Regions from separate parts of the Mycobacterium sp. 1245499.0 genome, predicted to be linked through region 1. Evidence: predicted binding sites of a transcription regulator. Region 1 holds the regulator's gene; the other holds the start of a gene.

Evidence for each region. The regulator LexA, encoded in region 1, represses DNA repair genes until DNA is damaged. The targets are predictions, from matches to a motif close to CGAACANNTGTTCG.
Region 2: a site for LexA is predicted at 1,190-1,203, ahead of ruvC (crossover junction endodeoxyribonuclease RuvC). Genes of this name have one in related genera too.

What each region holds. Positions count from the first base shown of each region.
Region 1 is NZ_LZMG01000241.1:9,898-14,302, forward strand. It holds gene A5646_RS13680 (LGFP repeat-containing protein) at 176-2,377, shown strand; gene lexA (transcriptional repressor LexA) at 2,389-3,087, opposite strand; gene A5646_RS13690 (LysM peptidoglycan-binding domain-containing protein) at 3,381-3,875, shown strand; gene nrdR (transcriptional regulator NrdR) at 3,973-4,405, shown strand, end outside.
Region 2 is NZ_LZMG01000382.1:30,192-34,596, forward strand. It holds gene A5646_RS23780 (DUF2617 family protein) at 1-413, opposite strand, end outside; gene A5646_RS23785 (DUF4178 domain-containing protein) at 430-1,041, opposite strand; gene ruvC (crossover junction endodeoxyribonuclease RuvC) at 1,221-1,787, shown strand; gene ruvA (Holliday junction branch migration protein RuvA) at 1,784-2,386, shown strand; gene ruvB (Holliday junction branch migration DNA helicase RuvB) at 2,383-3,444, shown strand; gene A5646_RS23805 (hypothetical protein) at 3,701-4,396, shown strand.

The sequences.
Region 1 (4,405 bases):
CGCATTTCTTGTTGGTTGGAGCAAAGTTATGCGAGCCCGGCGGTAAGGCTGATCGTGCGCGGGTCCATTTTCCGCGCAAGCACGGCCCGCTCGCCGGTTATGCAGGTAAGGGCATAGCCGCAGATAGATCCCTATCCGCCGGCTGGGAGGCTTGGTGAAGGTGCAGAGAGGTCACATGCGCAAGCTGATCGGAAGCGCGCTGGTCAGCTTGACGACCACCGCACTGGCCGCCGTGCTGCTGGCCCCCACCGCGGTAGCGAGTCCTATCGGCGACGCCGAAGCCGCGATCATGGCCGCCTGGGACAAGGCCGGCGGCGACACCTCACCATTGGGCGCTCGCAAGGGCGACGTGTACCCCGTCGGGGACGGTTTCGCCCTGGACTTCGACGGCGGCAAGATGTTCTTCACCCCGGCCACCGGAGCCAAGTTCGCCTACGGGCCCGTCCTCGACAAATACGAGCAGCTCGGCGGGCCGGCCGGCAGCGACCTGGGCTTCCCGACCATCAACGAAGTGCCCGGTCTATCCGGCCCCGACAGCCGGGTGATCACCTTCTCGGCCAGCGACAAGCCGGTGATCTTCTGGACACCCGAGCACGGCCCGTTCGTGGTGCGCGGCGCGCTGAACACCGCCTGGGACAAGCTGGGCAGCTCGGGCGGGGTGCTGGGCGTGCCGGTCGGCGACGAGACCTACAGCGGCGAGGTGTCCTCGCAGAAATTCAGCGGCGGCCAGGTCTCGTGGAACCGGCAGACCAAGCAGTTCACCACCGAACCGCCGGCGCTGGCCGATCAGTTGAAGGGTCTGCAGGTGGCGATCGATCCCACCGCGGCGATCAACACGGCGTGGCGCGCGGCGGGCGGACCCAGCGGGCCGTTGGGCGCCAAGCAGGGCGGCCAATATTCCGTCGGCGGTGACGGGATCGCTCAGAACTTCGCCGGCGGAAAGGTGTTCTTCACGCCGGCCACCGGCGCGAACGCCGTCGAGAGCGACATCCTGGCCAAATACGAGTCGCTGGGCGGCCCGGTGGGCAGCGACCTCGGATTCCCCACCACCAACGAAACCGACGGCGGCATAGGCCCTTCCAGCAAGGTCTGCACCTTCTCCGCCGCCGACAAGCCGGTCATCTTCTGGACGTCGGAGCACGGCGCGTTCGTCATCCGCGGCGCGATGAAGGCGGCGTGGGACAAGCTCCGCGCCCCCGCCGGCAAGCTCGGCGCGCCGGTCGGCGACCAAACCGTGAACGGCGACGTGATTTCGCAGCAGTTCACCGGCGGCAAGATCTCATGGAACCGGGCCAAGAACACGTTCAGCACGGAACCGGCCAACCTGGCGCCCCTGCTGTCCGGCCTGCAGGTGTCGGGTCAGAACCAGCCCAGCAATTCGGCCATGCCGGCGCACGCCAAGAAGTTCACCTGGCACTGGTGGTGGCTGATGGCCGCCATTCCGGTGTTGGTGCTGCTCGTACTCCTGGCGTGGGTGCTGTTCGGCTGGCGCCGGCGCCGGCCCGGGCAACCCGACGTTGCGGGCTATGCGCCCGACCGCGGCCGCGACTTCGGCTACGACGCCGACGGCCCGTGGGGGCACGACGATTCCGAGCACGACGCCGAGTCGTTCGCGCCGCTGAGCGCGCCGGCCGAACCGGCGCCGGACGTCGGGCGGGTCAGCTGGCAACGTCAGGCTCCGGCCGAGAGCGATTACGGATTCGAGCAGGACGACCCCGACGCCGTCGACACCGACTCCATCCCCGTCGTCTCCGAGGAGATGCTGTCAGAGGCCGACTATCCCGCGGCCGAGTCCGACTACACCGACTACACCGACGAAGTCCCCGAGCTCGCCGAGCCCGAGACCGCGGACGACGCGGCCTACGTCGACGCCGAGGACCCCGACGCCGACTATGCGCGCCAGGCCTACCCGGACGACGAGTATCCCGACGTCGTCGTTCCCCGCACCCCACCGGACACCGACGCCGTGACCGGCGCCCTGGAGACCGCCGAGCCCGAGGACGACTACCTCGACGTCGCCACGCCCGAGCCCGACGTCGAGTCGGGGGCCGCCAGCGCCACGGGAGCCGACGCGGCGGACGCCGTGGGCGCCGGTGCGGTCGCCGCGGGGACGCCGGCGCGTAGCGGTCGGCACGCCGCCGCCGACGACGCCGAGGACGGCTCGGAAAACGGTCTGGCGGGCCCGGACGGCCGGCCGACGATCCATCTGCCGCTCGACGACCCGTACCAGGCGCCCGACGGATACCCGATCAAGGCCAGTGCGCGTTACGGGCTGTACTACACGCCGGGCAGCGACCTGTATCAGGACACGCTCGCCGAAATCTGGTTGTCGAGCGAGGAAGTCGCGCTGGCCAACGGCTTCACCCGGGCCGACTGACTCCTCGCGCGTCAGACCTTGCGGATGACCGTGACGACCTTGCCGAGCACGCTCGCGTCGTTGCCGGGGATGGGGTCGAACGCCGGGTTGTGCGGCATCAGCCAGACCTGACCGCCAGCGCGTTTGAACGTCTTGACGGTTGCTTCGCCATCGAGCATCGCCGCGACGATGTCGCCGTTGTCGGCGACGTTCTGCTGACGCACCACCACCCAGTCGCCGTCACAGATCGCGGCGTCGACCATCGAATCGCCGACCACCTTGAGCAGGAAAAGCGTTCCCTCGCCGACCAATTCGCGCGGCAGGGGAAAGACGTCCTCGACGGCCTCCTCGGCCAGGATCGGTCCGCCCGCCGCGATACGCCCGAGCACCGGGACGAACGTGGGTTCGGGCAGGGCATCCGAGCCGGCCACCTCGGTGGCGGGCGCCGCCACCTCGTCGTCGGCCCCGCGGACATCGACCGCTCGCGGACGATTGGGATCGCGCCGCAAGTATCCCTTGCGCTCCAGGGTGCGCAGCTGGTGTGCCACCGATGAGGTCGACGTCAGGCCGACGGCGTCGCCGATCTCGCGGATGCTCGGCGGGTAGCCGCGGCTGGTGACCGACGCGCGGATGACATTCAGAATGGTGCGCTGCCGCTCGGTCAGCGAAGGATCCACGGAGTGCAACCGGCCTTCGGGGCCGGGCGGAGAAATGTCGTTGCTGTCGCCCATGGCACTGAATGTAGCCGCCCGACGAACAAGAATCAAACATGTGTTCGAGTGGCGTGTCGCCCCGGATGGAACGCCGGCGGAGAAGGCCCAAAGTCGGGTGAATCACAAATGTGTAACTCTTCGGGATATCGGGTATCTGGGCCTCGTGACAGTGGTAGAGGCCGACGAACTTGTCGGTGGTGTGATCTAGCGTTTGCTCGTGCGACACGCTTCGCTCAAATGTTCGGGTTTCGAACACACAAGCGATTAGTGTCGAACACACGAGCGAGAGCTAGTTGACCGGAGGAACGAAGATGACAGTCATCCACACGCCTGCGCCGCGTATCAGCAGTCTTCGGCGCCCGATCAACGGACCCGTCCAAGGCGTTCGGTACGGACGTGACGGACTGGCCCGGTCTCGCAGGCCCGCGCCGGCCCGCCCGGCGGGTGCGGCGACGCGCTACTACGGCACCGGGGTGGCGATGTCGGTCGCTCCGCACCGCAGGCGGGCCACCACCTGGGCGTCGACGATCGGGCTGGCAGTGGCCGCCGGAGCGATCACGCTGTGGCTGGGTCTCGTCGCGAACGTCGGGCAGGTGCTCAATGGCGACTCCGCCAACTCCGCGGCCCACGTTCCCGACCGGCTCGCGGTCGTCCGCGTCGACGCGGGGGAGTCGCTGCAGGACTTCGCGCACCGGGTCGCGCCCGACGCGCCGACCACCCAGGTCGCCGACCGTATCCGCGAACTCAACGACCTGCACTCGCCCAACCTGATGGCCGGCCAGACCCTGATCGCTCCGGTCGGCTGACAACCGTTGTGCGAAAACGGCTTCGTAGCCGTGCAGATCGGCGCGCGGGTACGCTCGAAGTCCTGCGGTTGTTTGTCGGCACGGTGAAGGAGCGGTCATGCACTGTCCGTTCTGCCGTCATCCCGACTCCCGGGTGATCGACTCGCGCGAAACCGACGAAGGCCAGGCCATCCGCCGGCGCCGCTCCTGTCCCGAGTGCGGACGACGTTTCACCACGGTGGAGACCGCGGTCCTGGCGGTGGTCAAGCGCAGTGGCGTCACCGAGCCGTTCAGCAGGGAAAAGGTGATCAGCGGCGTCCGCCGCGCCTGCCAGGGCCGCCAGGTCGACGACGACGCGCTGAACCTGCTGGCCCAGCAGGTGGAAGACACCGTGCGCGCCGCGGGTTCCCCGGAGATCCCCAGTCACGAAGTGGGTTTGGCCATCCTCGGGCCGCTGCGCGACCTCGACGAGGTGGCCTACCTGCGGTTCGCCTCGGTGTATCGCTCATTCGAGTCCGCAGCCGATTTCGAACGCGAGATCCAGGCGCTCC
Region 2 (4,405 bases), on a different contig from region 1:
CCGGCGCCGTCGGCTTCGGCGGCCAGCACGGTCAGTGCGGCGTCGTCGCCGGGGAAGGTGCCGCCGAGCCAGCCCGCTCGGGCGCACCGGGCGCGCAGGTCCCGTGCGAGCCGGCGAAAGCTCGCCTCGTCGTGGGTGTCGGTGCGCGACCGCAGGCGGTAGCCGGGCGCGTCGGTGCGCTCGGGCAGGTCGGCCCCGAGATTACGCGCGGTGCAAGAGATTTCCTCCGAGAACGCCTGCTCCACCGCGACGACGTGTGAGGCCCCGAGCACCCCGAGCAGTAGCGCCGGGCCGCCGCCGGGGTGGTCGAGCCGGCAGCTGGCCAGCGGCGCGGGCACGGGTGCGTTGAGGGCCAGCCTCAGCCGTTCGCCGGATACATCGGCCGGGGTCACGGCGAGCTGATGAAGGGGCACCGACCTGACCTCTGCGCTACGCCGGGCTGGGTGGGGGCGCCGAATACACGGTGATCTCGCCCGGCGAGACGGACTTGCCCGTCGAGACCTCCCAGGGCATGTCCGGGGCCCAGCGCTCGAACGAGAGCAGCGCCGACTCGTCGGCGTTGGTGCAGTCGACGAACTCCATCTCGCCGCCGGCCGGCAGGCCGGTGGTGCCCTCGGTGGTGTAGGAGGCGCGGCCGCGTTCGGACTCGTGGAACATCACGCCGTCGACGACGTAGGGGTCGCCGGGCCGCAGCGGCACGTCCTTGCGGGTCACCCACAGCGCGAGTTCCAGGCGCCCGTCGTCCTCCTCGACGCTGAACCAGAGCGGCTGGTCGCCGCCCTCCAGCAGGTGCTCCCACCAGACGAACGGGCCTTCGCGGAAGGTGACCGAACCGCGCACGATGTAGTCGGTACCGCCGTAGCTGACGATGGCGCCGGGCCCGAGCTGGCGCGGCCCGAACTGGGGCATCGCGTCGGCGGCGAGCGGATCCGGGCGCCCGCCCCGCTGGGCCGGCTGCTTGGGCCGCCGCAAAGCCACCACCAACACCACGATGGACGCGATGAAGAGCACCACGGCGATCATGACCAGCAGAGATCCCACGCCAACCCCTTCGTTGCCACCTTGCTCGAGCGAACGTGGGCTAAAGCTAACAGCTTTTTCGCGGGTTCGGCGCCGTAACGTCGCGGCGGGAATCGGGGGTGGCGCCGCGTGTCCTACCCGGGCCCGTCGGCGCCGGCCGCTAGGGTATCGAACAGCTGTTCTACTAGGTGGGAGCGGGAATGCGGGTGATGGGCGTCGATCCCGGCCTGACCCGATGCGGTCTGTCGGTCGTCGAAAGCGGGCGCGGGCGCACGGTGGTGGCGCTGGACGTCGACGTGGTGCGCACCCCGTCGGACGCGCCGCTGGCCGAGCGGCTGCTGCGGATCAGCGACGCCGTCGAGCATTGGCTGGTCACCCACCAACCCGACGTCGTGGCGATCGAGCGGGTGTTCTCCCAACTGAACGTGTCGACGGTGATGGGCACCGCTCAGGCCGGCGGCGTGGTCGCGCTGGCGGCCGCCAAACGCGGCATCGACGTGCACTTCCACACCCCCAGCGAGGTCAAGGCCGCGGTCACCGGCAACGGCGCGGCCGACAAGGCGCAGGTCACCGCGATGGTCACCAGAATCCTTGCGCTGCAAGCCAAACCGTCGCCGGCCGACGCCGCCGACGCGCTGGCCCTGGCGATCTGTCACTGCTGGCGGGCCCCGATGATCGCCCGGATGGCCGCGGCCGAAGCGATGGCCGCCGAGCAGCGCGAGAAATACCGCGCCAAGTTGGGCGCCAAGCTGAAGGCCGCGCGATGATCGCCTCGGTGCGGGGCGAGGTCCTCGAGGTGGCGCTCGATCACGTGGTGATCGAGGCCGCCGGCGTCGGCTACCGGGTGAACGCGACCCCGTCGACCCTGTCCACGTTGCGGGCCGGGACCGAGGCGCGGCTGATCACCGCGATGATCGTGCGCGAGGACTCGATGACGTTGTACGGCTTCACCGACACCGATACCCGCGACCTGTTCCTGACGCTGCTGTCGGTGTCCGGGGTGGGGCCCCGGCTGGCGATGGCGACGCTGGCCGTGCACGACGCCGCGGCGCTGCGTCAGGCGCTGTACGACGGCGACGTCACCGCGCTCACCCGGGTGCCCGGCATCGGCAAGCGCAGCGCCGAACGGATGGTCCTGGAACTGCGCGACAAGGTCGGCGCCGCCGGGGCGGGCGGGGGAGCGTCGCCGGGTGCGGCGCTCAACGGCCACGCGGTCCGCGGGCCGGTGGTGGAGGCGTTGGTGGGGCTCGGGTTCGCCGTCAAGCAGGCCGAGGAAGCCACTGACAAGGTGCTGGCCGCCGAGCACGACGCCACCACCTCGGGCGCCCTGCGCGCCGCCCTGTCGTTGCTGGGCAAGGCCCGATGAGTCCGCACGACGTCGGCGACGACTACGCCGACCGGGAGGTCTCCGGCGCGCTGGCGTCCGGCGAGGGCGACATCGACGTCAGCCTGCGGCCGCGCTCGCTGCGCGAGTTCATCGGCCAGCCGCGGGTGCGCGAACAGCTGCAGCTGGTCATCGAGGGCGCCAAAAACCGTGGCGGCACACCGGATCACATCCTGTTGTCCGGTCCGCCGGGGCTGGGCAAGACGTCGCTGGCGATGATCATCGCCGCCGAGTTGGGGTCCTCGCTGCGGCTGACGTCCGGGCCCGCGCTGGAACGTGCCGGTGACTTGGCGGCCATGCTGTCCAACCTCGTCGAGCACGACGTGCTGTTCATCGACGAGATCCACCGCATCGCCCGGCCCGCCGAGGAGATGCTGTACCTGGCCATGGAGGACTTCCGGGTCGACGTGGTGGTCGGCAAGGGTCCCGGCGCGACGTCGATCCCCCTGGAAGTGGCGCCCTTCACCCTGGTCGGCGCCACCACCCGGTCCGGCGCGTTGACCGGCCCGCTGCGGGACCGGTTCGGTTTCACCGCGCACATGGACTTCTACGAGCCCGCCGAGCTGGAGCGGGTGCTGGCCCGCTCCGCCGGGATCCTGGGCATCGAGCTGGGCGGCGATGCGGCCGAGGAGATCGCCCGCCGTTCGCGCGGGACGCCGCGGATCGCCAACCGGCTGCTGCGCCGGGTTCGCGACTTCGCCGAGGTGCGCGCCGACGGCGTGATCACCCGCGATGTCGCCAAGGCCGCGCTGGCGGTGTACGACGTCGACGAGCTGGGCCTGGACCGGCTGGACCGGGCGGTGCTCTCGGCGCTGACCCGCAGCTTCGGCGGCGGCCCGGTCGGGGTGTCGACGCTGGCGGTGGCGGTGGGCGAGGAGGCCACCACCGTCGAGGAGGTGTGCGAGCCGTTTCTGGTCCGCGCCGGCATGGTCGCGCGGACCCCGCGGGGCCGGGTGGCCACCGCCCAGGCGTGGACGCACCTCGGCATGGCCCCGCCGGCCGGGGTCACCGGGCTGGGCCAACCCGGCCTGTTCGACTAGCGGCTGGTTCGGTGGCCGCCGGGCCGTTTCGCGGCCAAATCGTGACCTTTGCGCCCAGCGGCGTCCGGCCCTTCGCGCGGTCCGGCGTCCGGCCTGGTCAGACCCGCTAGACCGCCGCCGGTCAGGCGCCGGGCCATCCGCGTGCACCCCCGCTGCGACGGCCCCAGCAAACACGCGCGCGGCCGTCGACCGGTTACACCCCGGCATCGCCGGGTAACCAGGCTCACAGCAGCGATACCTGTTGAAGGAGGTTCCGATGAGGACCACGAGCGACGACTACGACCGACCCCGCGCGCTGTACATGCCACGCACCCGCGGCGCGCTAACCGGGCTACTGCTGATACTGCTGGGCGCGTGGGGCGCACTGGTGCCCTTCTTCGGGCCCAACGTCGACTGGGCGTACATGGCCGATCCGGCCTGGACGTGGACCACGGCCAAGGGCTGGCTGGAGGTGCTCCCCGGCGTCGCGACGGCGGTGGGCGGCCTGCTGGTGCTCATGTCCGGCAATCGGGCCAGCGCCGTGTTCGGCGGCTGGCTGGCGGTCGTCGGCGGCGCCTGGTTCGTGGTCGGCCGCGCGTTCGCGTCGACGCTCCGGATCGGCGATGCCGGCCAACCGGTGGCGGCGACGGACCTCAAACGCGCCCTGCTCGAGGTCACCTACTTCACCGGCCTGGGTGCGCTAATCGTGTTCCTGGGCGGCGCCGCGGTGGCGCGGCTGGCCGTGCGGCACGCGCGCGACGTCGTGGTGAGCCACCCGGCGCCGGTCGCGGGCGAGGCCGTGCCGGCCGCCGAACCGGCCATGTACGACGAGACCCGCGGCGCGGCGCCGGCGCGGACCGACGCCGTCGCGGCCGGACCGCAGCCCCGCGGACGCACCGGCGGCGGCCTGTTCCGCCGGCGCACCGGCGAAGGCGGTGGCCTGTTCCACCGGCACCACCACGCGGGCGCCTGACCCGCTGAG